Regions from separate parts of the Paenibacillus sp. Y859 genome, predicted to be linked through region 2. Evidence: a T-box and tRNA genes for the amino acid it is inferred to sense, from the RefSeq annotation. Region 2 holds a T-box; the other holds one or more tRNA genes.
What was found. The T-box of region 2 lies ahead of argS (arginine--tRNA ligase). A T-box ahead of a tRNA ligase gene usually reads a tRNA of that ligase, here a tRNA-Arg.

Region 1 (11,984 bases), on a different contig from region 2:
AATACTAATCGGTCGAGGGCTTATCCTAATAATTCTAACACAAATTCGTTCGTATCTAGTTTTCAGGTGATCAAACATCTGGATAATTAGTATTCCCTGATAGCTCAGTTGGTAGAGCACTCGACTGTTAATCGAGTTGTCACAGGTTCGAGTCCTGTTCGGGGAGCCATTATGGAGAGGTGTCCGAGCTGGCCGAAGGAGCACGATTGGAAATCGTGTAGGCGCCAAAAGCGTCTCGAGGGTTCGAATCCCTCTCTCTCCGCCATATTTTAATTAGGCCCGTTGGTCAAGTGGTTAAGACACCTCCCTTTCACGGAGGTAACAGGGGTTCGAGTCCCCTACGGGTCACCATTTGTATAATATATTCAAGTTAGGACTTGATTTAACTTAAGTATATCTGTTATGATAGTTATTGTCTTTCTTATGGAGGCTTAGCTCAGCTGGGAGAGCATCTGCCTTACAAGCAGAGGGTCGGGGGTTCGATCCCCTCAGCCTCCACCATAGTAATTTTTTAGATGACGCGGGGTGGAGCAGCCCGGTAGCTCGTCGGGCTCATAACCCGAAGGCCGCAGGTTCAAATCCTGCCCCCGCAACCAATTATATTTATGAGGAACCGTGGTGTAGTTGGCCTAACATGCCTGCCTGTCACGCAGGAGATCGCGGGTTCGAATCCCGTCGGTTCCGCCATTTTTAATTCAATTATGGCTCGGTAGCTCAGTCGGTAGAGCAAAGGACTGAAAATCCTTGTGTCGGCGGTTCGATTCCGTTCCGAGCCACCATTGGTATTGTATGAACATTGTTTTGTAGGTGCGCCGTTGTAGCTCAACTGGTAGAGCAACTGACTTGTAATCAGTAGGTTGGGGGTTCAAGTCCTCTCGACGGCACCATTATGGAGGATTAGTGAAGTGGCTAAACACGGCAGACTGTAAATCTGCTCTCTACGAGTTCGGTGGTTCGAATCCATCATCCTCCACCATTTCTTTTATAGGGGCATAGTTTAAAGGTAGAACAAAGGTCTCCAAAACCTTTGGTGTGGGTTCAATTCCTGCTGCCCCTGCCAAAAGAAACATTTGACTTAATGTATGGCGGTCGTGGCGAAGTGGTTAACGCACCGGATTGTGGTTCCGGCATTCGTGGGTTCGAGACCCATCGGTCGCCCCATTTTATATCTAATCATTCGTATTATTGTTCTACAGTATCAAATTGTTAACATGGCGATCGTGGCGAAGTGGTTAACGCACCGGATTGTGGTTCCGGCATTCGAGGGTTCGAGACCCTTCGGTCGCCCCATTTAACCTAATTATTGTTGGGGATTAGCCAAGCGGTAAGGCAACGGACTTTGACTCCGTCACGCATAGGTTCAAATCCTATATCCCCAGCCATTATTTTGCGGACGTGGCTCAGCGGTAGAGCATCGCCTTGCCAAGGCGAGGGTCGCGGGTTCGATTCCCGTCGTCCGCTCCATTTTTTTTATTTGGCGCCATAGCCAAGTGGTAAGGCAAAGCTCTGCAAAAGCTTTATCCCCAGTTCAAATCTGGGTGGCGCCTCCATTATTCTCGCGGGAGTGGCGGAATCGGCAGACGCACAGGACTTAAAATCCTGCGATAGGTTACTATCATACCAGTTCAAGTCTGGTCTTCCGCACCATTTAGAATAATTACATTTGCGCCCTTAGCTCAGCTGGATAGAGCGTTTGACTACGAATCAAAAGGCCAGGAGTTCGAATCTCTTAGGGCGCACCATTCTTTATTAGTTTCATTGAGCCGATGTGGTGGAATTGGCAGACACGCCGCACTCAAAATGCGGTGCCGCAGGGCTTGCCGGTTCGAGTCCGGCCATCGGTATAGAGTGAAAAAAAGGCTTATAAGATCGCTTCTTTAGAAGTAATCTTATAAGCCTTTTTTTTGTTTTCTGTGATGCGGCGCTCCTATGTAAGAAGGTAATGAAATGATCAGTGAAGGAGTGTTGGTGTTTGCCTACAAGCTTGTTTATGTTCTCCGACTTCAGTTCAGGATTAGCCCCGTCTTAGGTCTAGGATAAAGAACCGTCTACGGTCTGTTTTGAAAAGGTTGAGTTTGACCTACAATAAGTACATAAGGAAAAGAGATGAAAGGCGGTGAGAATGGATGGATGTGAAAAGACGTAATGGTTTAGCAGCTGTACTAATTATTATTGGAGCGTTAATGCTTCTAGGAGTATTGGGACCATTGCTAGGAGGGTTGATCGGAATAGTATTCCCCGTTATTTTGATTGCACTTGGTTATTATGGTGTTAGCAGAGGGAAAGTACTAATAGGCTGGATTATATTAGTGATCGGTATTCTGTCATTGATTGCTAAGTTATCCTGGTTAATCGGACCCATTCTAGGTATTGCTATACTAGTATTTGGAATATCACTTCTCAAAAATAAGAGAAGAACTTACTAATTATTAAATAAGTCGTGTAGATGGCTTAAGGAGGGAGTATAAGGATATGAGTGTTTTTCGTCGAATGAGGGATATAACAGTAGCAACATTAAATGAACGTTTGGAACAGAGTCAGGACCCCGTTAAGTTAATTGATCAGTTCCTCATCGCTACACGGGACGATATTACAGAAGTAGAAAAGTTATTTCAACAAGTTGCCTCACATACGAAGCAATTGAAGCAGCAAGTAGATCAAGCAACCACGATGAGGGATAAACGTGAGGAACAGGCTCTCATGGCCCTAAGAGCGGGAGAAGATAATCTAGCTAAGTTGGCACTTCAAGAGAAAATTATCTATGAAGAAAAAATTGAGCAATATGGTGGGCTGTTCGAAGAGAGTAGATTGTCGCTTCGCGAACTAGAAAACCAAATGAATGATCTTAAGTTGGAATATCAATCCGTATATAGTAAACGTCAATATTATACTGCACGGATGGAAAATTTACGGATACAACAGCGAATGAATCAACGTATGGGTGAATTTGGAGGAAAAGACGTTCCGAAGATGTTTAATCGATTAGAAGACAATATCACGGATTGGGAATTAGAAGCACGGAGTTTACGTGAGCTGCGTCAGGCGGGTCAGCAATTTCTTGATCAAGCAAGTGTATCAGTATCAACGATTCTGGAACAAGAAATGGCTAAGCTGAAGCAGAAGCTGAAAAATAGCGGAAAGGAGTAACTTTATGAGTAAACTATATCGTTCATCGCGAAATAGAATGATCACAGGTTTATGTGGTGGACTATCGGAAATATGGGGCATTGATGCTACACTACTGAGGATCATTGTACTGATCAGTGTTTTCTTTACTGGAGGTACGGTACTATTCATATACTTCGTCGCATCATTAGTCATTCCGAAGGAGTATGTCCCACCATATAATCACTATGGAAATGGAAACCCAGGTCATGGAAATCATGGATATGGTGCAGGTGGACACAATAATGGTAGACCTTACAACAATAACGGTGGATCTTACAATAATAATGGTTCTGGTCCGGAATATAAGAACTCGAATTCAGGTGGATTCTCCACTCATGATTCCGATTTGGATGACATGATGAAAGATATCGAGAAGAAGGCTCTAAAAAAAGAAGTGGAAGAATTAAAAATAAAACTATCTAAGTACGAGAAGGGAGAAGTGTAACACATGGGAGTATTCAAAAGAATTAAAGATATGACAAAGGCGTCGGTAAATGAGGTATTGGATAAGGTAGAGGATCCAATTGTGATGTTGAACCAGTATTTGCGCGATATGGAGGCAGAAATTCACGAGGCTGAGGTTACAGTAGCTAAGCAAATGGCGAATGAACGTCGTATGAAGCAACGTGTAGAAGAAGCAGTGAAGATGGGTGGACAACGTGAAGCACAAGCGGAACTAGCATTGAAGAACGGACAGGAAGAAGTTGCACGTAAGTTGTTGGAGGAGAAGATCTATTTCGATCAGAAGCAGACTGAGTATGAAGGGTTACACCTTCAATCAGATATTCAAGCGAAAGAATTAGTACAACAGTTGCATGAGATGAAAGATGAATTTTATAAGATGCGTAATAAGCGTAATGAATTAGTATCACGTGCACAAATGGCTAAGGCTAAGAAGCAAATGTCTCAGGTGAGTAGTCTTCATACTATCGAAAGTGGAAGTGCTTCACTTGGATTCCACCGCATGGAAGAGAAGATTATGCAACTAGAAGCTGAAGCTGATGTGATGCAAGTACCTTACCGTTCAGTACACTCAGAATTCACAAGTACAATAGATGCCGAGAAGAAGCTAAAAGTTGAAGAGCAATTAAAGGCCTTAAAAGGAAAGATAAACACTCCTGCGGTAACAAAGAATGAAAGTAAATAATAAGTATTCATCATAATGAATATTATGATATGCTATGTAGGGCGAAGCCATACAGTGTGTAATTCCGCACTGCTATGGCTTTTCCAACTCCACAACTTATAAAATTTACTAATAGAAGGAGGGCAACCATATGGATAAAAGAAAACGTATCATCGCCATTGTACTAATAGGCATTGGTTTACTCATGCTTTTTGGCAAATGGATTAGTTTTTTTACCATTATAGCCCTTCTGTTACTAATAATTGGTGTTTATAGAATTCATAATGGTGATACTAAAAAGGGCTATATTTTTCTAGGGATTGGTGCATGTCTGATTCTTCTAAATAACTTGATACTCGTCGTGGCAATTTGTTTAATCTCTCTTGGGTTATTCTATGGTAAATCAAAGAAAGTGCAGATGAAAGAGAACTTTTTACAAAAAACGAGCTTTATGTCTAACTTTGATTTGGATCAATCGCCATGGGTCATGAGAAGTATGAGTGTATGGCATGTGCTTGGTGAGAGTGATCTAGATATATCCCTCGCAATGCCGGAAGATAAAGAAACAGTGATGATGTTCCAAGGTGTAATGGGTGACATAGACCTAGATATACCGGATTATTACGGCGTAGAGATTGAGGCATTTGTTTTATTTGGATCGATTAATTTTGATGGGAAAAAGGATAGTGGCATGATGAATCGATTCACATGGAAATCAGCGAACTATATAGATAGTGATTATAAAGTGAAATTCATGGTGTCCTATATCGTTGGAGATTTAGATATAAGATTAACTTAAGGATAGGAGCGGTTCCTCTAGTGAAACCCAAGAAGCCTGTCAACATGTTGTCGAGAAGCATGGGAGAAGGAGCCCTTATTTCTTTTATCCTGCTTCTCAGTATTATTTATTTGCTGTATACATATGGATATTTGGCTCCTTTTGATACTTGGAGAGTAGGGTTGAAGACAGTTGCTACGTTAATTCTAGTTCCTACTGGACTTGGTGTGATAAGTGGTTTTTATCAAAGTTATCGTACGAAGCGTAAATTAGATATTTTACGTATAACATTACTTTCCTGGGAGAAGGGGAGTGTAGCTCGCTCTATGCCTGTGCTAGGACAAGATGAAGTAGGACGTCTAGGCGAGCAACTTGGACGCATAAGTAGAAAATGGGAAGATCAGGTGACGACACTTCAACGGCTCTCTACACATAATGCAGAATTAGCAGAACAGGCTAGAGTATCTGCTATCGTGGAGGAGCGGCAGCGCTTAGCACGCGAATTACATGATGCGGTATCACAGCAGTTGTTTGCTATCTCAATGACCGCAACAGCAGTCGCAAGAACATTAGATAAAGATTTCGACAAGGCGAAGCGACAGGTGTCCTTAATTGAGGAAATGGCTGCTGTTGCTCAATCAGAGATGCGGGCGTTATTACTTCATCTACGTCCTGTATACCTAGAGGGAAAGCCGTTAGAACAAGGTTTAATAGAGCTTGTTAATGAATTTAAGGTTAAGGTTCCTATGGAGATCGTGTTTGAAATGGATAAGGGTATCCATTTAATGAAGGGTATTGAGAATCATTTGTTCCGAATTATTCAAGAAGCGATGTCCAATGCACTTCGTCATTCAAAGGCGAATAAGATGGAGATTCGTATTCATCTAAGACAGGATACCGTTCGACTTGTGATTCGTGATGATGGAGTCGGATTTGAATTGGATGATAAAAAACAGACATCATATGGACTATCTAATATGGAGGAGCGCGTAATGGAGATTGGTGGCTCGATTCAGTTTATTACGGCGTTAAATAAAGGGACACGAATTGAAATTACGATTCCAATTGTACCTGAAGAGATGGGGGAGGAGACACATGGAGAACGAATCACAGATTAAAGTATTGTTAGTGGACGATCATGAAATGGTGCGGATAGGTCTTGCTGCGGTATTAGGGACCGAAGAGGGAATAGAAGTAGTGGGGGAAGCTGGTAGTGGAGAAGAAGGGATTAGACTAGCTAGAGAGTATAATCCTGATGTGGTACTAATGGATCTCGTGATGGAAGGTATGGATGGCATCGAGACTACCCGCGAAATATTAAAGCTTTATCCCGAATGTAAAGTGATTGTGTTAACGAGTTACTTAGATGATGAGAAGATGTACCCGGTCATTGAGGCTGGTGCATTTAGTTATTTGCTGAAGACGTCACGGGCAGGTGAGATCGCAGAAGCGATCCGTGCGGCTGCACGAGGTCAGTCAGTTCTAGAATCTCAAGTTGCATCCAAAATGATGAATCGGTTGCGCCACCCTCAGAGTGAAGCCGCCCATAAAGAATTAACAGAGCGTGAGATGGATGTACTGCGCTTGATGGCAAAGGGCAAGTCGAATCAGGAAATTGCAGATGATCTTATTATAGGAATCAAAACGGTGAAATTCCATGTTACGAATATTTTGGCTAAGTTAAGTGTTGACGATCGTACTCAGGCTGCGATATACGCTTATAAGAATGGATTAGCAGAGTAGGTATAAAAGAATAGCAAAAAGGTTATCCTATTTAGTAGATTCATAGATTTAGAATCGAAAGGTAGGAGATCATATTGCATAATAAACGGGAAATTATAAAAGTTTTATTCTTAGTATTTAGTATAGGGATTATACTGATAGGACTAGGGCTAAATACAACTGTAGCTCAGAAGAGCAATAAAGAAGACAAAAGACTAGAAAGTTTGATTGAATGGGGAAACGAGTTAGTGGATACTCCCCTTAAAGTTGTCGTTAAATGGCAAGGTGAATGGCGTAATGAGGGAGAGAGGAGTACATTAGAAGTGGCTCGGCAGTTAGCGACCAACATGGAACTTTCGCTTCCTCAAGCTGTATCCAATACAGATCATGTAAGCTATAGATCACTCACATCGGTGAATGGTATTACAATCATTTTTCATTGGCAAGTTATATCCGAAGCGAAGAGCTACATGATTGTGACGTTAGAATCGCATGAACCAGCACAACAATTATCGCTATTACGTTTACAAGATAGAATTCAAACACAGATCAATTTAATAAACATGGAAGCGGCATGGAATGCCTCAGTGCAGGGCAATGTAATAAAAGGACAATCCATTGCTAATACGATGGAGAAGGTAGAAACAAAACTACAATCTCATTTGGAATTTACTCAAGTCGAAAGTTATCAAGATGAAATGACGCTAAGTCATTCTTATCGAGCTCCAATGCTTAATTTTAATCTAGTTAGTGGAGATCACTATATGGATTTACAGACTGCGGTCCACTATGATGAAATATTAGGTGAGAATCGTATTACGATAGGTTTCCCTATTATTACGGTTGAGTTCTGAATGAATAATATTCATGAGATGAATTAATCGGAGTAACTTTGTCAGGAATAAGATAGCTTCCTAGCAAACAATATGGTAATATAATATCACATCATTTTAAGGTTTTGACATAAAGTCTTAGGTGATATGATGCATAAAAATACACTATATTACATAGAAAGAATGAGGAGCCATGGCTGATAATATAAATATTGAAGAATTGCAGAACCCTAATGCAGTATTTTTTATTTTTGGAGCAACTGGAGATTTAGCAAGAAGAAAGCTATTTCCTGCTATATATAGTTTGTATCGTGAAGGTAAATTAGCAGAAGACTTCGCTGTGATCGGTGTGGCACGTCGTCCACGTACACAGGAAGAATTCAGGGAAGATGTTTATAATTCCATTCAAGAATTCTGTCGTTATAAGACGGAAGATAATGAAGAATGGCATACATTCGCTCAGCATTTTGAATATAAATCGCTTGATATTAATGATGTTAATGGATTCCGTGAATTAAAAGAACAGACAGAGAAGATTGAAGAGCGTTATCATATTCCTGGTAATCGCATGTTTTATTTAGCATTAGCACCAGAGTTGTTCGGAAGTGTATCATCTAATTTAGAAAAGGGTGGTATGCTTACGGGTCCAGGCTGGAATCGTCTTGTGATAGAGAAGCCTTTCGGCTATGATTTGAAGTCAGCAGAAGAGTTAAATGAACAAATTCGTCAAGTATTTAAGGAAGAAGAGATTTATCGGATAGATCATTATTTGGGTAAGGAAATGGTACAGAATATTGAAGTTATCCGGTTTTCAAATGCTCTCTTCGAACCGCTTTGGAATAATATGCATATTGCTAACATCCAAATCACTTTAAGTGAAACCGTTGGAGTTGAGGAGCGTGGAGGCTATTATGACAACGCAGGAGCGATGAAGGATATGGGTCAGAACCATATGCTCCAGACGTTAGCCATGATTGCTATGGAGCCACCAAGTCGCTTGTTAGCAGAAGATATCCGGGATGAGAAAGTGAAAGTACTTCGTTCGCTTCGACCTTATCTCACTGCTGAAGAAGTTGAACAGAATGTAATACGTGGACAATATGTACAAGGAAGTGCAGGAGGACAAGAGCTACCTGCTTACCGAGATGAAGACAAGATAGATCCCAACTCTAATACCGAGACATATTTCGCTACTCGTTTGTTCGTAGATAATTTCCGTTGGGCAGGCGTTCCATTCTATATTCGTACAGGGAAAAGGCTACCAGTGAAGACAACTGAAATTGTAGTTGAATTCCGTAGTATGCCAACGAATGTATATTTAGGTCAGAAGCATAAGCTTGAACCTAACCTGTTGGTTATTAGAGTTAATCCAATGGAAGGAATCTATGTGAAGATCAATGCGAAGAAGCCTGGATCTGAGACGGATATTCAACCGGTAGCGATGGATTTCTGCCAAAGCTGTATGGTTGGCATCAATTCTCCAGAGGCTTATGAACGTCTTCTACATGACGCAGCACGTGGTGAATCGACTTATTTCACTCGTTGGGATGAAGTGGCATCTGCGTGGTCATTTATTGACCGAATTGCTGAAGCGTGGGCAGAAGAACCGAATAAGCTTACGACTTATCCAGCGGGCTCATGGGGACCTCAAGAAGCAGATGAGCTTCTGGCAAGAGACGGATTTCATTGGTGGCCTGTTAACGGCCAAGATGAAGATAACGTCGTTTGGCAAAAGTATAATTAATGATTCTTGAAAATATTCATCCTCATGCAGGGTTGCATGAGGATGATTTGCGTGTAAAATGTGGTACAATAATAGACATGACTTTAGATATGAAGGGAAATGTGAAATGAGCGAAGCAACAAACTCAACTTTGCAGAAGGAAGTGGATAAGCGTAGAACTTTTGCGATTATTTCCCACCCAGATGCTGGGAAAACAACTTTAACTGAGAAATTACTCCTATTTGGAGGTGCTATTCGTCTAGCCGGTACTGTAAAATCCCGTAAAGCGAATAAACATGCTACGAGTGACTGGATGGAGATTGAGAAGCAACGGGGTATTTCCGTAACTTCATCCGTGATGCAATTTGATTATAACGGTCATCGGGTTAATATTCTGGATACACCTGGTCACCAAGATTTCAGTGAGGATACTTATCGAACCTTAACAGCAGCAGATAGCGCAGTAATGTTGATTGACGTCGCTAAAGGGGTAGAGAAACAGACAGTCAAGCTGTTTCAAGTATGTGCGCAAAGGGGCATCCCAATCTTTACGTTCATAAATAAATTGGATCGTGAAGGGCGTAGCCCATTTGACCTTATGGAAGAACTGGAACAAGTACTTGGGATTCGTTCGATTCCTATGAACTGGCCGATTGGTACAGGCCGTGATTTATGTGGTGTGTATGATCGGATGAAGAATCAAGTAGAGCTATTTCAAGGATCTGACCATTCTGTCATTAAAGTTCAGAAGGTAACGGGTTATCGAGATCCGATCATTCGTGAGATGGCGGGAGAGTACCTACATGATCAGCTTTGTCAGGATTTGGAGCTACTTGACGTAGCAGGAGATCCATTTGATCTTGAGAAGGTGAATAGTGGGGAATTGACACCATTATTTTTCGGGAGTGCGATTAATAACTTCGGAGTGCAAACATTCTTAGAGAACTTCTTGGAGCTTGCTCCTAAGCCTGAGTCTCGTCAAAGTGCTGGTGGTCTTGTACAACCGACAAATGAGAAATTCTCTGGTTATGTGTTCAAAATTCAGGCCAATATGAATCCTGCACATCGAGATAGAATTGCCTTCCTACGTATCGTCTCGGGCACATTCCAGCGTGGAATGAGTGTGAAACATATTCGTGTAGGCAAAGACATTAAACTATCGCAGCCACAACAGTTTCTTGCTCAAGATCGGGATATTGTAGAGGAAGCATACCCAGGAGATATTATCGGGCTATTTGATCCGGGGATATTTCGGATTGGTGACTCTTTAAGTCAGGATAGTGATATGGTATTTGAAGAGATGCCAACATTCTCACCTGAAATATTTGCGAAGGTAACAGTTAAGAATGCACTTAAACACAAGCCATACCAGAAGGGAATCGACCAGCTAACGGAAGAAGGGACGATTCAAGTGTTCAAAACCGTGAGCTTTGACGATACGATCTTAGGCGTTGTTGGTCAACTTCAATTCGAAGTGTTTGAATACCGTATGAAGGGCGAGTATGGCGTCGATGTTCAACTTCAACGGATGCAATATCAATTCGCAAGATGGATTATTGACGATAATATTGATTCAAGTAAATTTCGAATTAACTCAACGCTAGTACGCGACAAAAAAGGTAACTACGTTGTACTATTTGAGAATGAATATGCGATGAGAACGGCGATGGAGAAAAATCCTAATGCTAAGTTTCTAGAAATGGCACCATAAAGTAATGAATTAAAATCCCTCTAGCCTAGTATCGGTTAGAGGGGTTTTGTGAATCATCCTGAATTATGGAATCTAGATTTAAGCTTGAACTCATTTAGAGCAGAGGTGTCGGTGTAACCGTTTGAAGATGCTTTTGTGCGACTTGAATGAGTTCATTCTGTTGAGCTGGTTCAATGTTCTTCCATATCATTTCGAATATAGCTCCTAGCCCTGGTAAAGCTGCTTCAGGCCCATCAACTGAACCTTCAATCATCTCGCGTAGCTCGGCATCATTCTTGTCGTGAACCTTGTGTATAATCGCTTGACGCAAGTCGAGTACTATTGGCATGTTATTCCCCCCTTATTATAATCATCAATTAATATTCCCCTTTTGTTCCGCTGAAATTCAAGTTTGGATACCGATGTGTTATAATCATTGAATATATTTGAACAATTCGGAGGTTGGGCAATGGCAAAAAGACAGTATGCCATCATTGGGATGGGGAGATTTGGTTCAAGTGTCGCAACTGCGCTTACAGATATGGGCTACGATGTTCTCGTGATTGATTCCAACGAGCAAAGAATCCAAGAGATATCCAATATTGTTACCCATGCGGTTTCTGCTAATTCAACGGATGAAGATGCATTGCGTGCACTCGGTATTAGAAATTTCGAAGTCGTTGTTGTCGCTATTGGACAAGATATACAATCCAGTATTCTAACGACATTAATATTAAAGGATATGGGTATACCTACTCTTATTGTGAAAGCTCAGAATGAACTCCATGGGAAAGTGTTGCAAAAGATTGGTGCGGATAAAGTGATATTTCCTGAGCGGGATATGGGACTACGGGTTGCCCATCATTTGACGTCACCTAATATTCTAGATTATATTGAGCTATCTGATGATTATAGTATTGTGGAAATGAAAACATCTAGTCTAA
Region 2 (11,984 bases):
TGTTGCTCCTGTTGCACCTGTTGCTCCCGTAGCTCCTGTTGCCCCGGTTGTTCCTGCTACTCCAGTTGCACCAGTGGATCCTGTTGCTCCTGTTGCTCCTGTTGCACCTGTTGCTCCTGCTACTCCAGTTGTTCCTGTTGTTCCGGTTGCTCCTGTAACACCAGTGGATCCCGTTGCACCAGTTGCTCCCGTAGATCCTGTTGTTCCTTTTGCCCCGGTTACTCCTGCTACTCCAGTTGCACCAGTGGATCCTGTTGCTCCGGTTGCTCCCATTAATCCCGTTGCACCCGTTACTCCTATTTCTCCTATTGCACCAGTTTCACCTGTCGCTCCTGTAACACCAGTGGATCCCGTTGCACCCGTTACTCCTGTAACACCAGTGGATCCCGTTGCTCCTGTAACTCCTGTTGCACCAGTTGCTCCTGTTGCTCCTGTCGCTCCTGTTGCTCCCGTTACTCCCGTTACTCCTATTTCTCCTGTTGCTCCCGTTGCTCCTGTAATTCCTGTTGCACCAGTTGCTCCTGTAACTCCTGTTGCACCAGTTTCACCAGTTTCACCAGTTTCACCAGTTGCTCCTGTAACACCAGTGGATCCCGTTGCTCCTGTAACTCCTGTTGTTCCTGTTGCACCGGTTACTCCTGCTACTCCAGTTGTTCCTGTTGCTCCTGTAACACCAGTGGATCCCGTTGCACCACTTAATCCTGTTGCTCCAATTTCACCAGTTGCTCCCGTAGCTCCTGTTGCCCCGGTTATTCCTGCTACTCCAGTTATTCCTGCTACTCCAGTTGTTCCTGTTGCTCCTGTAACTCCTGTTGCACCAGTTTCACCAGTTGCTCCTGTTGTTCCTGTTGTTCCTGTTGCACCCGTTACTCCTATTGCACCAGTTTCACCTGTCGCTCCTGTAACACCAGTGGATCCTGTTGCACCACTTACTCCTGTTGCTCCTGTTGCACCCGTTACTCCTATTGCACCAGATTCACCTGTCGCTCCTGTAACACCAGTGGATCCCGTTGCACCACTTACTCCTGTTGCACCAGTGGATCCTGTTGCTCCGGTTGACCCAGCTGCCCCTGTTGCTCCTGTTGCTCCTGTTGTTCCTGTTGCTCCCGTAGCTCCTGTTGCCCCGGTTACTCCTGCTACTCCAGTAGCCCCTGTTGCTCCCATTAATCCCGTTGTTCCTGTCGCTCCTGTAACTCCTGTTGCACCAGTTGCTCCTGTTGTTCCTGTTGTTCCTGTTGTTCCTGTTGTTCCTGTTACACCCGTTACTCCTATTGCACCAGTTTCACCTGTCGCTCCTGTTGCTCCTGTCGCTCCTGTTGCTCCTGTTGCTCCCGTTGCTCCCGTTACTCCTATTGCACCAGTTTCACCTGTCGCTCCTGTTGTTCCTATTGTTCCCGTTGCTCCTGTTGCACCACTTACTCCTGTTGCTCCAATTTCACCAGTTGCTCCCGTAGCTCCTGTTGCCCCGGTTACTCCCGCTACTCCAGTTGTTCCTGTTGTTCCTGTTGTTCCTGTTGTTCCTGTTGCCCCGGTTACTCCTACTACTCCAGTTGCACCAGTGGATCCTGTTGCTCCTGTTTCTCCTGTCGCTCCTGTTTCTCCTATTGCTCCTGTTGCTCCTGTTGCTCCTGTAACTCCTGTTGCTCCTGTTGCTCCTGTTGTTCCTGTTGCTCCGGTTGTTCCGGTTGTTCCTGTTGTTCCTGTTGCTCCGGTTACTCCTGCTACTCCAGTTGCACCAGTGGATCCCGTTGCACCCGTTACTCCTATTTCTCCTGTTGCTCCTGTTGCTCCTATTGTTCCCGTAGCTCCTGTTGCCCCGGTTACTCCTGTTACTCCAGTTGTTCCTGTTGTTCCTGTTGCACCCGTTACTCCTGTTGCTCCTGCTACTCCTGCTACTCCTGTTGCACCAGTTGCACCAGTTGCTCCTGTTGCTCCTGTAACACCAGTGGATCCCGTTGCACCACTTACTCCTGTTGCTCCGGTTGACCCAGCTGCCCCTGTTGCTCCTATTTCTCCTGTTGCTCCCGTTGCTCCTGTAATTCCTGTTGCACCAGTTGCTCCTGTTGTTCCTGTTGCACCCGTTACTCCTATTGCACCAGTTTCACCTATCGCTCCTGTAACACCAGTGGATCCCGTTGCACCACTTACTCCTGTTGCTCCAATTTCACCAGTTGCTCCCGTAGCTCCTGTTGCTCCCATTAATCCCGTTGCTCCTGTAATTCCTGTTGCACCCGTTACTCCTGTTGCCCCGGTTGTTCCTGCTACTCCAGTTGCACCAGTGGATCCTGTTGCTCCGGTTGCACCTGTTGCTCCTGCTACTCCAGTTGTTCCTGTTGTTCCGGTTGCTCCTGTAACACCAGTGGATCCCGTTGCACCACTTACTCCTGTTGCTCCGGTTGACCCTGTTGCTCCTGTTGCTCCTGCTACTCCAGTTGTTCCTGTTGTTCCGGTTGCTCCTGTAACACCAGTGGATCCCGTTGCACCACTTACTCCTGTTGCTCCGGTTGACCCTGTTGCTCCTGTTGCTCCTGTTGCCCCGGTTATTCCTGCTACTCCTGTTGCTCCTGTTGCTCCCGTAGCTCCTGTTGCCCCGGTTACTCCTGCTACTCCAGTTGCACCAGTGGATCCTGTTGCTCCGGTTGCTCCCATTAATCCCGTTGCACCCGTTACTCCTATTGCACCAGTTTCACCTGTCGCTCCTGTAACTCCTGTTGCACCAGTTTCACCTGTCGCTCCTGTAACACCAGTGGATCCCGTTGCACCACTTAATCCTGTTGCTCCAATTTCACCAGTTGCTCCCGTAGCTCCTGTTGCCCCGGTTATTCCTGCTACTCCAGTTATTCCTGCTACTCCAGTTGTTCCTGTTGTTCCTGTTGCGCCAATTTCACCACTTGCTCCCGTTTCTCCAGTGGATCCTGTTGATCCCGTTATTCCTGTTGATCCAGTGACTCCGGTGGCTCCCGCAACCCCAATGGCTCCTGTAGCTCCTCTAGATCCTGTTACTCCTGAAGACCCAGTGACTCCCGTTGCTCCTGTTACTCCTGAAGATCCAGTGACTCCCGTTTTACCCTGTAACCCACGAGGTCCCTTTACACTTCTTGGTCCCCTTTTACAACACTTATTTAAGCGCTTCTTTTTCCATTTGCATTTCCATAGTATCTCAGGGCATTTCATATACTTTTTACATGTTTTTTTTTTCAACTTATGACAATGAGGTGTTTTTCTTTTTCCATGCTTTTCTTTATTAAGTTTGGATTTTCGGCATTTGATTTCTTTTTTTGAGAATCGATGTTCTATAGATTTATGTTTTTCTTTTTTACAGGAAACAGTCAACGTTTGTCACCTCCACATAAATAACATATGAGGGTCGACGTAGACAGGTATAGGCGCTCATTCATGAGGAAATTAAAAATGTGGCTTACCGTTACTTCTTATGTCCTATACGTGTTATGTTCTAAATAATATTTACAATTGAGGGTACGTCTTATTTATGTCCGAAACACGTTACAGAAAACATTTCATACGCATCTGCCATCCTCAAAAGTTAGGGTGATCTCGACCCAATTCCACTCGTCTGAAGGACCTTTAACTTCATCACCAAATTTCCAGTAAAGTAATTTCATTCCATGCCCCATTTTACTTTTCTACAGCTAAAGTTTATAAACCAATTTTATCATGGCTTTGTTGAATTAAACTGCATTAAAAACGGCAGTCATGAATACGGCTGCCGTTTCTTCGTGTTTATTGAACTATTGTTACCCGTTAACGCAAAGAAAAACTGTTCCTTGGCTCACTTCTTTACACTTATATACTGACGTTCTTTCCACTCGAACTCATTCTCCAATCGAAATGTGGATAGTTCAATCACGAGATCGAGTTCCTTTTTAGGAGCGTCCGAGAAACTCTCCTGTCCGTACGCCCAGCAGGAATAGAGCTCTAAGTCTTCACCTATTTCCATATTACGGCGCAAATATTCAAATAGCTCTATTAAGCACTTCTTGCTTGTCTGGTATGAAATGAGATGAGACTGTTTAATTTCGTCATTGATCTTGAAGGAACCGCCTTCGGGGTTGACTTGGTAAACAAATGGATGACGGAACATATGCGAGGATTGTCTGGTTATGGGCCCGGTTATATATAAACCGGCTGCATCCTCTTCCGTCTCGTAGACATCCATTAGCTTTTCCCCTGCTCCACACGGAGCGTGCTAGTTTCCCAGCACTCCGCGTTCCCTCTAAAAGAATGTACTAGATCATAAGTTCCTCGTTACTCATAGATTCGGGAAAATCAGACTGGTTCAAGTCCTTATTTATCACCATACTGATTGATCCAGATTTTCATTAAGTTTGTGATAGCTAGTCTATTTATGAGTACTTCAATCGTCTCTTTGTGAGTATGGTGGATGAGTTGAAATACCTCTTTATGGAGAATGCACATGTTATTGAATTTATCGCTTCCGCCGAGATATAATGGCATATAGTGGTGGCAGTAAACGTCAGGTGCAAAAAGGTACATTCCTGTAATTTCGCATTTCCCCATCTTCATGCTGTACCGACTTATCCGATTACCCATGTATTCCACATTCTCGTTCGGGATGCTGGATGCCATCAAAGAAATAATTTCTTGACGTATATCCGGATGAAGCTTTTTTTATATTTGCTGTATGTTGGCGGTGGGTTAGTTGGATGTTCGTATTTCCCGAATACCTACGTGAACACCTGAAATGTTTCCGGGGGAAACATCCTTCGAAAGCATATGCTAGGACCGGCTGAATTCAATCTTCGACGTCGAGTAGTCCTCTTGATATACTTCGTGATCAAAAGATGACTTTTGAACAACCTCTCTAATATTCAGGTCTTTCAAAGTGACTTCATTTCTCTGATGCTGAATACTTTCCTATGTAAGCCTTTAGATGTATTCCGCGTAAATAGCGGGGGAAGGAAGACCCACGAGAACGGAATAAGAGCCTAAACAACACTTACATTAGCAGTAAAGGCTAGATTGTGAGAATTAAGTGCCTAGATGACAGTTGAAATCGGGAGAAACGCGGAAAATTGGGTTTTCCGAATAATTAGATGTTGTTTGGGCAGCTAAAGTGGTGGAAAGAGGAATGGCAATGGATTTAGAGGTCAAATTTGCAACTAACTACGTGATACCCTCGCTATAGCAATAGAAATATAAGATAACAAGTGCGAGTAGTTGCAGAAATCAGTACTTACAGAAAACAATGGATGTTGTATGAAGTAGCGAAGATGACGGAATTATCCTGAAGAAGCGGTAGCGCTCGCCTACAAGCTTTCCGTAGGAAAGCTACTCCGGAAGCATATGCTTTGCCCTAGGATTTCTACCGCTAAGCGGTATACAATCAAGAAATTGGAGGGCAACAGCGACCATAAGGATAATCCGTCATCGCAGCGGCATCCTACACCAATATATGTGGACTTTTTTCAGAGACCCTTTCAGAACAACTCCACCCTATTCAAGCATCCTTGTTCATAAACTATCATTTATCGGAATTAGAAGCATGAGAATCATTATCCAGACCAAGCGTGCGATATAATTCCCGAGAATAACCTTGGAGCTTCTTCTCTAACATTTGTGCTTGATCACTAAATTTCGTAAGCTCACGAATCATACGGGAACGACCTCCAGGACTGAACGTCTCTTGGATTCGTTCTTTGAAGTAATCATGGACAATATAATTACGTTGCTTCCATATTCTTGTCAATTGAATTGTTTCTTCTTTCGTGAAAGGGAAATGATGCTGAATTTCCTGCACTAATTGGCCTAACGAACTACTTAACTTACGTTGATAAATTTCAGTGAAGTCTTCTTCTGTTGGAATCTTGCCCTCTGATAGCTTCATGAGCATCAATAAGTTAACCAGTTGCTGCTCCAAAGATTGTGAAGAATATACGGCAAGTCCAAAATAGGTAAAGACATCTCTTGAATGATCACTATCGAGCAATCTCTCTTTTACCATACTTCCGCTCCATTCACTATCAACACATTTACGCGATGTGCTAGTTGATCTACTTTGCTATTCCTAATGTTAAAGGAATCCGCAAAATCTATCAACATGAGATTGTTAAATGGATCTATTACGTCCCTTTTTACATACGGGCTGGGGTAGCCAAACCAAGAATATGCATTGTTCTTTGTAAAGATTGCCCTGTCAGTGTCGTTAGAGACACTCGAATTTTTCTTACCCCATCTTCTTCACACAGTATTCTTTCCTGGTTGTAGAAGTGATTGAACGCCTGCGCTATATCTAGAACATATCTAGCTAATACGGAAGGTTCATTGTTCTGTATCCCACGTTTCAACTGTACAGGGAACGTAATAAGCAGTTTAAGGAGTGCCCATCCTGAATCACCTAATGCTTCAGCATATTGATCCTGCTGCATTCCTTGAGAATCTTCCGTGTGTACTTGTTCTAACATCATACTTTTAGAAAGAATGCTTTGGGTTCTTGTATATGTGTACTGCAAATAAGGACCTGTCTCCCCTTCGAAATTCAACGCATCATCCAGTGAGAAATCCACTTCGTTAGTCCGATTATTCTTGAGATCCCCAAAAATAACAGCTCCAATTCCTACGTCCTGTGCCACCTTATATTTGTCCGGTAACTCTGGATTCTTCTGTTCAATGACCGTGAGCGCTCTTGCAACAGCTTCATCTAACACATCGTCAAGATACACAATTTTACCGCGACGGGTGGACATCTTCTTACCCTCGAATTTCATTAATCCAAAGTGTACATGACTGCAATCTTGTACCCACTCGGCCCCCATTTTATGCAATACAGCAAATACTTGTTGGAAATGTAACTTCTGTTCTCCCCCGACCACATAAAGAATTTGATCAGCTTTCATGACATGATGGCGATAAAATGCTGTTGCCAAATCGCGTGTAGGATAAATCGTCGTCCCGTCGGATTTCATAATTAAGCAAGGTGGCATCCCCTCATCATCCAATTGAACAACGAGTGCACCATCACTTTTCACTAATAAATTTTTATCTTTTAGCGCTTGAACAACGGCAGCCATTTTATCATTGTAAAAGCTTTCTCCAAGCACATGATCGAACGTAATATTTAGTCTTTTATACATTCTGTTGAACTCCTGCATACTAACTTCGACGAAATATTCCCAAAGTCTATTCGCTTCTTCATCACCAGACTCCAACAGACGGAACCAATTTCTCGCCTCGGGTTCCAATGTTACATCTTGTTGTGCTTCCTCATGAAACTTAACGTATAAACGTAAAGACTCTTGAATTGGATTCTCTTGTAAAGCTTCATCATTACCCCAACGCTTATATGCTGTAATTTGTTTGCCAAATTGCGTGCCCCAATCGCCCAGATGATTGACGCTAACAGGTTCGTATCCTGCGGTTTGATACATTTTATACAAGGCTGCACCAATCATCGTTGATCTAAGATGTCCGATACCAAAAGGTTTCGCAATATTGGGAGATGACATATCAATAACAACCTTTTTTCCCTGACCTATATTAGTTCGAGCATCATCATCTTGCTGCAATCTCTCCATCAAGCCCCCGACATAATAATCTCTGTCGAAAGTTAAATTAACATAGGGTCCAACAGCTTCTGCTTTGATTCCCTTCATTTGGATACGACTCACTAATTGTAAGGCGATCTGCGGCGGTGATTGTCTAAACTGCTTCGCTAATACGTAACATGGAAATGCAATATCACCCATCACTACTGAGGGCGGTGTTTCTAATAAGTTTTCCACTTCTTCTGCTGATAGGGGTACGTGTGGCTGTATTGCCTCTATGGCCCAATTCTTTAACATGATAGTTCATCCTCCATATTCTACTTAAATGACTGTTTATTTCATCAAAAAAAGCCCTCATCTCTATGAATAAGAGACGAGAGCTTTAGTTCCCGTGGTACCACTCTAGTTGAACCCTCAGACAGAGGTGTATTCCTCTCCAGAGTTGTTCCGCTTGATGACCTATAACGAAGATCAATCGGACTATTCTACTGATCATAAAAGAAGTTGTTCAAAAGACGATCTTCATGACGTTGGAATAGCCATCTCCCGGGTGCGCTTCATCAGAGTCCAATATGCCGGCTTTCACCAATTCCGGCTCGCTACAATATCGGTCACTCCCATTACTCTCCCGTTCAAAGACGTTCAATATACCACAGTATACATCGGTCACCGTTAAGTTGCAACACGATATAACTGAATCATTCTCCTTCAAATTCTAATAAGTATTAACCCTTCTGCTCAAGCTCTTCCAAGGCATTCTTCAATTCAGCTTGAGAGAAATGCTCACCTATGAATACAACGACATCGGGTACAACTCCTTGAGGATTAATCTTCAAAAAGTCCGATTCTCTAAATGCATATTGAAATAAAAATCGGCTGGTTGTATCACTAAATGTCATAACTCCTTTTGCGCGATATACTTCACGTGGTAAATGATTCACTAATTTTTCGAAACCCTGACTATCAATTGGACCCGTGAAATAATGCGTATACACCATAACATGATCATGGGAGTGATGTGAGTGATCATGTCCATCATGACTATGGTCATCTCCCTTGCCTTGATCTTCTCCATATGAATTGTCGCTCTTCCACTGTCCAGGTTGAACATCTTGTCCGAACAATGGAACCCAGTCCACATCACAACGTACAGCTGGAATAATCGGGGCATACTCGTTCCAACTAGATATAATAGTCGCTAGCTTCTCTTGATCTTCTTCACTTACACGGTCAACTTTATTAAGGATCAAATAAGATGCACAGCGAATCTGCTCTTGCATAAGGCGATAAGTCTTGCCTTTCTGAATCTCATATAGTTCCAATAAATGTACGGCATCCACGACGGTAATGACGCTCTTTAGATCTATTTTCATATAAAGTGCAGCTTCCGTTACTCCATCCAAGATTTCCATCGGATTCGCAATTCCTGTCGCCTCTATGACGATTACATCCGGTGATTCTTGCTTAATCAGATTCGATATTTCTAGACTTAAATCACCTCGAATGGTACAGCAAATACATCCACTGAGCATTTCAGTCATGGGAACAGTCTCTTCAATCAATGCACCTTCCAAGTTCACATCGCCAATCTCATTCATGATCACAGCAGGTCGCAGCCCCTGCTCCTGCCAATGAGTTACCATGCGCTGCAACAATGTCGTCTTCCCGCTCCCCAGAAATCCAGACAATATATAAATAGGTGTAACCCGATCTGCCACTTGATTCTGATCCATACTTCTTTCTCCTCCAACTCGTTTCCATCTCTATCAGCCGAGTTTACTATATGTGAAGCCCCTCATGCAAGTGGCCATATTTAATCACATTAACTATTCAGAGCACTGCCTTTCTAGCGTCCACAACTCATGCTGCTATTGCACGCTATTCACAACTTCTTTTCGAATTTCATTAGATAACTCTAATGAAATATTTCCCTCTTTCTTGAATACCCCACCACCAATAATATGTTCGAAGCCCAGTTGCGTAATTGTATTGTCTTTATCAATGCTACCACTTATTTCTTTACTGCTATCTCCAAAAATACTATAGTTGTAATATAATAACTTTTTATTCATTGTCATTTCCGTTCCTCTTATATCAAACCATTTATGATCCGCGAAGTTTTGTAGGTTATTTCCTTTTTGAATATGCGCTTGCCAAGTCACTATTGGGAAATCCTCTTTAAATTCATACAATAAAACTGTATCGCCTGTAATCACATAGAAGCGAAGGGCTTCACCCTCAGGGAATATAAACGTGCTATCATAATCTTCAGATACATACTTTATCTCTAATGGCCTTTGCTCATAATGTACAATTGAAGTGTAGGTCTTGTCCATCGCTAGCTTCCGAGCTTCTCGTAGCGAACCTTCATAAAGAATCTTTCGTTCCTTATCGTTTAGAGGTGAACTAATCGTTACTGCCTTGCCATCCCAATCTACCCTATACCCGTATAATTCTGATAGAAATCGTAAAGGGACAAATACTCGATTATTCTCTAATTTAGCAGACACATCTAATGAAATCACACCGGATTGATTGGGCTTCCCATCGACGGAAGCAGTATTCTTACCGATCGTAAGTATGACACTTTCAGCCCATTTACGAATAGTCACCTTGTTGTCCTTTTGATCCCATTCTACTTTGGCACCTAATGCCTCTGACACAACTCGAATGGGAACAAGTACTCTCCCTTGCTCTACTATTGGCGCTAAACTGTTTGGAATTATATCATTGTTTATATATATAGGAATTGAATCAGCGGCATTTGCTATTGAACCAACACTTAACATGCTAACAACTGCAAATGCGGTTAGAATTTTTCTCATGAATTTCTCTCCTTTGCACATTTTATCTCAACTTCAAGTCTGAACTACAACTTAAGCTTATACTCTCATTACCACTTAAACGTTCGTTAGACTCTAAATGTTCCATTTATTTTAACATTATTTATTTTTAAGTAAGCCAAACTGTTTACAGGCAACGATTATTCAACGACAAAAAACAGAGCACGGGAGCTATTACCAGTCCCCACACTCTGCTAGTTTCACTTCCTATTTCCAAAAGCTAACCCGCTACAATAAATGTCCTAATCTAGCTTCACTATGGTACGTCCGACTGCTCCACCTTGCAGTATAGTCTCTAGTACACCAGGTAATTCATTCAATGAAATTTCCGTTATTCCCCCATCAAGTACCTTAACGGGCTTCCACGCTGCGCCTAATTTAGTCCAAATCGCCTGTCTATGTTCCATTGGACAATAGACGGAATCGATACCGAGCAATTGTATTCCTCGTAGTATAAATGGATAGACTGTACTTTCAAAAGAACCACCGCCAGTTAATCCTGAAAGTGCCACTCCTCCACCGTATTGGACTGTCTTCAAAAGCCCTGCTAAATGAGATCCTCCAACAGGATCAACTACACCTGCCCAGCGCTCTTTTGCAAGAACTCCTTTGGTCGGTGCAATAATATCTTCTCGGCTAACGACGGAAGTAGCTCCCAATTGTTGTAACCACTCACTCTGAGTATCTACTTTCCCTGTACTTGCCACAACTTCGAATCCAAGCTGAGCTAGTATATTCACAGCTACACTACCCACACCACCCGTTGCCCCTGTAACTAATACAGGTCCGCGCTCCGGTGTAAGACCATTATGAATAAGACGTTCCACAGACAATGCAGCCGTAAACCCAGCCGTTCCCAGTCCCATCGCCTCTCTTGAATTCAATCCCTTTGGTAACGAGACGAGCCAATCACCACTTACCCTTGCCAAGCGACTATACCCACCGAAACGTGCTTCACCAAGCCCGTATCCTGTACATAGAACAACATCACCTGACTGAAAGCGTGGGTCATTTGACTCAACAACGGTTCCAGCTAGATCAATGCCCGGAATAAAAGGATACGATTTGACTATCCTCCCCTCCGGTGAATTGGCTAAACCATCCTTATAGTTAACACTGGAATACTCTACCTCAACGGTTACGTCACCTTCTGGTAGTTGATCTATATTAAGTGTCTCTACACCACTTCGAAACCCTTGATCATCTTTACGAATCATAAATGCTTGAAAACTGTTCATTTAAGTCATCATTCCCTTCCTTAATTATCTAAATTATTAATCGTATTCACTAGTCTCTTCATTGTAACCTTCTCCAAGCCAGCATTCAAAAAAGACATCTCCCCCGCTAAGGAAAAATGCCTTTTTCATTTCTAAATAAGCTTATAAATAAGGATTCTCATGCTTAGCCTTCAATACATTCCAGCGTCTATTAACCTCATTTTGGAAACTCTCATACGTAGCTTCATTCTCTGGCTTAAGTAAATGGCGTGTTTTCCCCATCCATTTCAGCCATTCGCGAAGCTCAACCTTTTTATTCTTATCTTCTGGATTATAAGTGATGTTTGTACATCCATGTTCTACCTCATACAATGGGAAGAAACAAGTATCTACAGCTTCAT

Region 1: it has a tRNA-Arg gene. The T-box ahead of argS (arginine--tRNA ligase) is inferred to sense a tRNA for this amino acid. The anticodon was not compared.

What each region holds. Positions count from the first base shown of each region.
Region 1 is NZ_JBXCIZ010000015.1:69,291-81,274, reverse strand. It holds tRNA gene AC1TO8_RS21245 (tRNA-Asn) at 94-169, shown strand; tRNA gene AC1TO8_RS21240 (tRNA-Ser) at 174-265, shown strand; tRNA gene AC1TO8_RS21235 (tRNA-Glu) at 277-351, shown strand; tRNA gene AC1TO8_RS21230 (tRNA-Val) at 426-501, shown strand; tRNA gene AC1TO8_RS21225 (tRNA-Met) at 520-596, shown strand; tRNA gene AC1TO8_RS21220 (tRNA-Asp) at 610-687, shown strand; tRNA gene AC1TO8_RS21215 (tRNA-Phe) at 704-779, shown strand; tRNA gene AC1TO8_RS21210 (tRNA-Thr) at 812-887, shown strand; tRNA gene AC1TO8_RS21205 (tRNA-Tyr) at 892-976, shown strand; tRNA gene AC1TO8_RS21200 (tRNA-Trp) at 987-1,060, shown strand; tRNA gene AC1TO8_RS21195 (tRNA-His) at 1,086-1,161, shown strand; tRNA gene AC1TO8_RS21190 (tRNA-His) at 1,215-1,290, shown strand; tRNA gene AC1TO8_RS21185 (tRNA-Gln) at 1,308-1,382, shown strand; tRNA gene AC1TO8_RS21180 (tRNA-Gly) at 1,390-1,464, shown strand; tRNA gene AC1TO8_RS21175 (tRNA-Cys) at 1,477-1,550, shown strand; tRNA gene AC1TO8_RS21170 (tRNA-Leu) at 1,559-1,647, shown strand; tRNA gene AC1TO8_RS21165 (tRNA-Arg) at 1,666-1,742, shown strand; tRNA gene AC1TO8_RS21160 (tRNA-Leu) at 1,763-1,844, shown strand; gene AC1TO8_RS21155 (LiaF transmembrane domain-containing protein) at 2,127-2,426, shown strand; gene AC1TO8_RS21150 (PspA/IM30 family protein) at 2,473-3,147, shown strand; gene AC1TO8_RS21145 (PspC domain-containing protein) at 3,152-3,613, shown strand; gene AC1TO8_RS21140 (PspA/IM30 family protein) at 3,617-4,315, shown strand; gene liaF (cell wall-active antibiotics response protein LiaF) at 4,446-5,093, shown strand; gene AC1TO8_RS21130 (sensor histidine kinase) at 5,114-6,190, shown strand; gene AC1TO8_RS21125 (response regulator) at 6,168-6,815, shown strand; gene AC1TO8_RS21120 (YwmB family TATA-box binding protein) at 6,890-7,648, shown strand; gene zwf (glucose-6-phosphate dehydrogenase) at 7,821-9,371, shown strand; gene AC1TO8_RS21110 (peptide chain release factor 3) at 9,478-11,061, shown strand; gene AC1TO8_RS21105 (small acid-soluble spore protein SspI) at 11,156-11,389, opposite strand; gene AC1TO8_RS21100 (potassium channel family protein) at 11,510-11,984, shown strand, end outside.
Region 2 is NZ_JBXCIZ010000001.1:302,847-314,830, forward strand. It holds gene AC1TO8_RS01490 (beta strand repeat-containing protein) at 1-3,201, opposite strand, end outside; gene AC1TO8_RS01495 (hypothetical protein) at 3,791-4,177, opposite strand; gene AC1TO8_RS01500 (hypothetical protein) at 4,306-4,608, opposite strand; gene AC1TO8_RS01505 (hypothetical protein) at 5,504-5,983, opposite strand; gene argS (arginine--tRNA ligase) at 6,114-7,820, opposite strand; T-box leader at 7,890-8,168, opposite strand; gene AC1TO8_RS01515 (CobW family GTP-binding protein) at 8,249-9,256, opposite strand; gene AC1TO8_RS01520 (copper amine oxidase N-terminal domain-containing protein) at 9,392-10,348, opposite strand; gene AC1TO8_RS01525 (acrylyl-CoA reductase family protein) at 10,609-11,583, opposite strand; gene AC1TO8_RS01530 (thiamine pyrophosphate-dependent enzyme) at 11,746-11,984, opposite strand, start outside.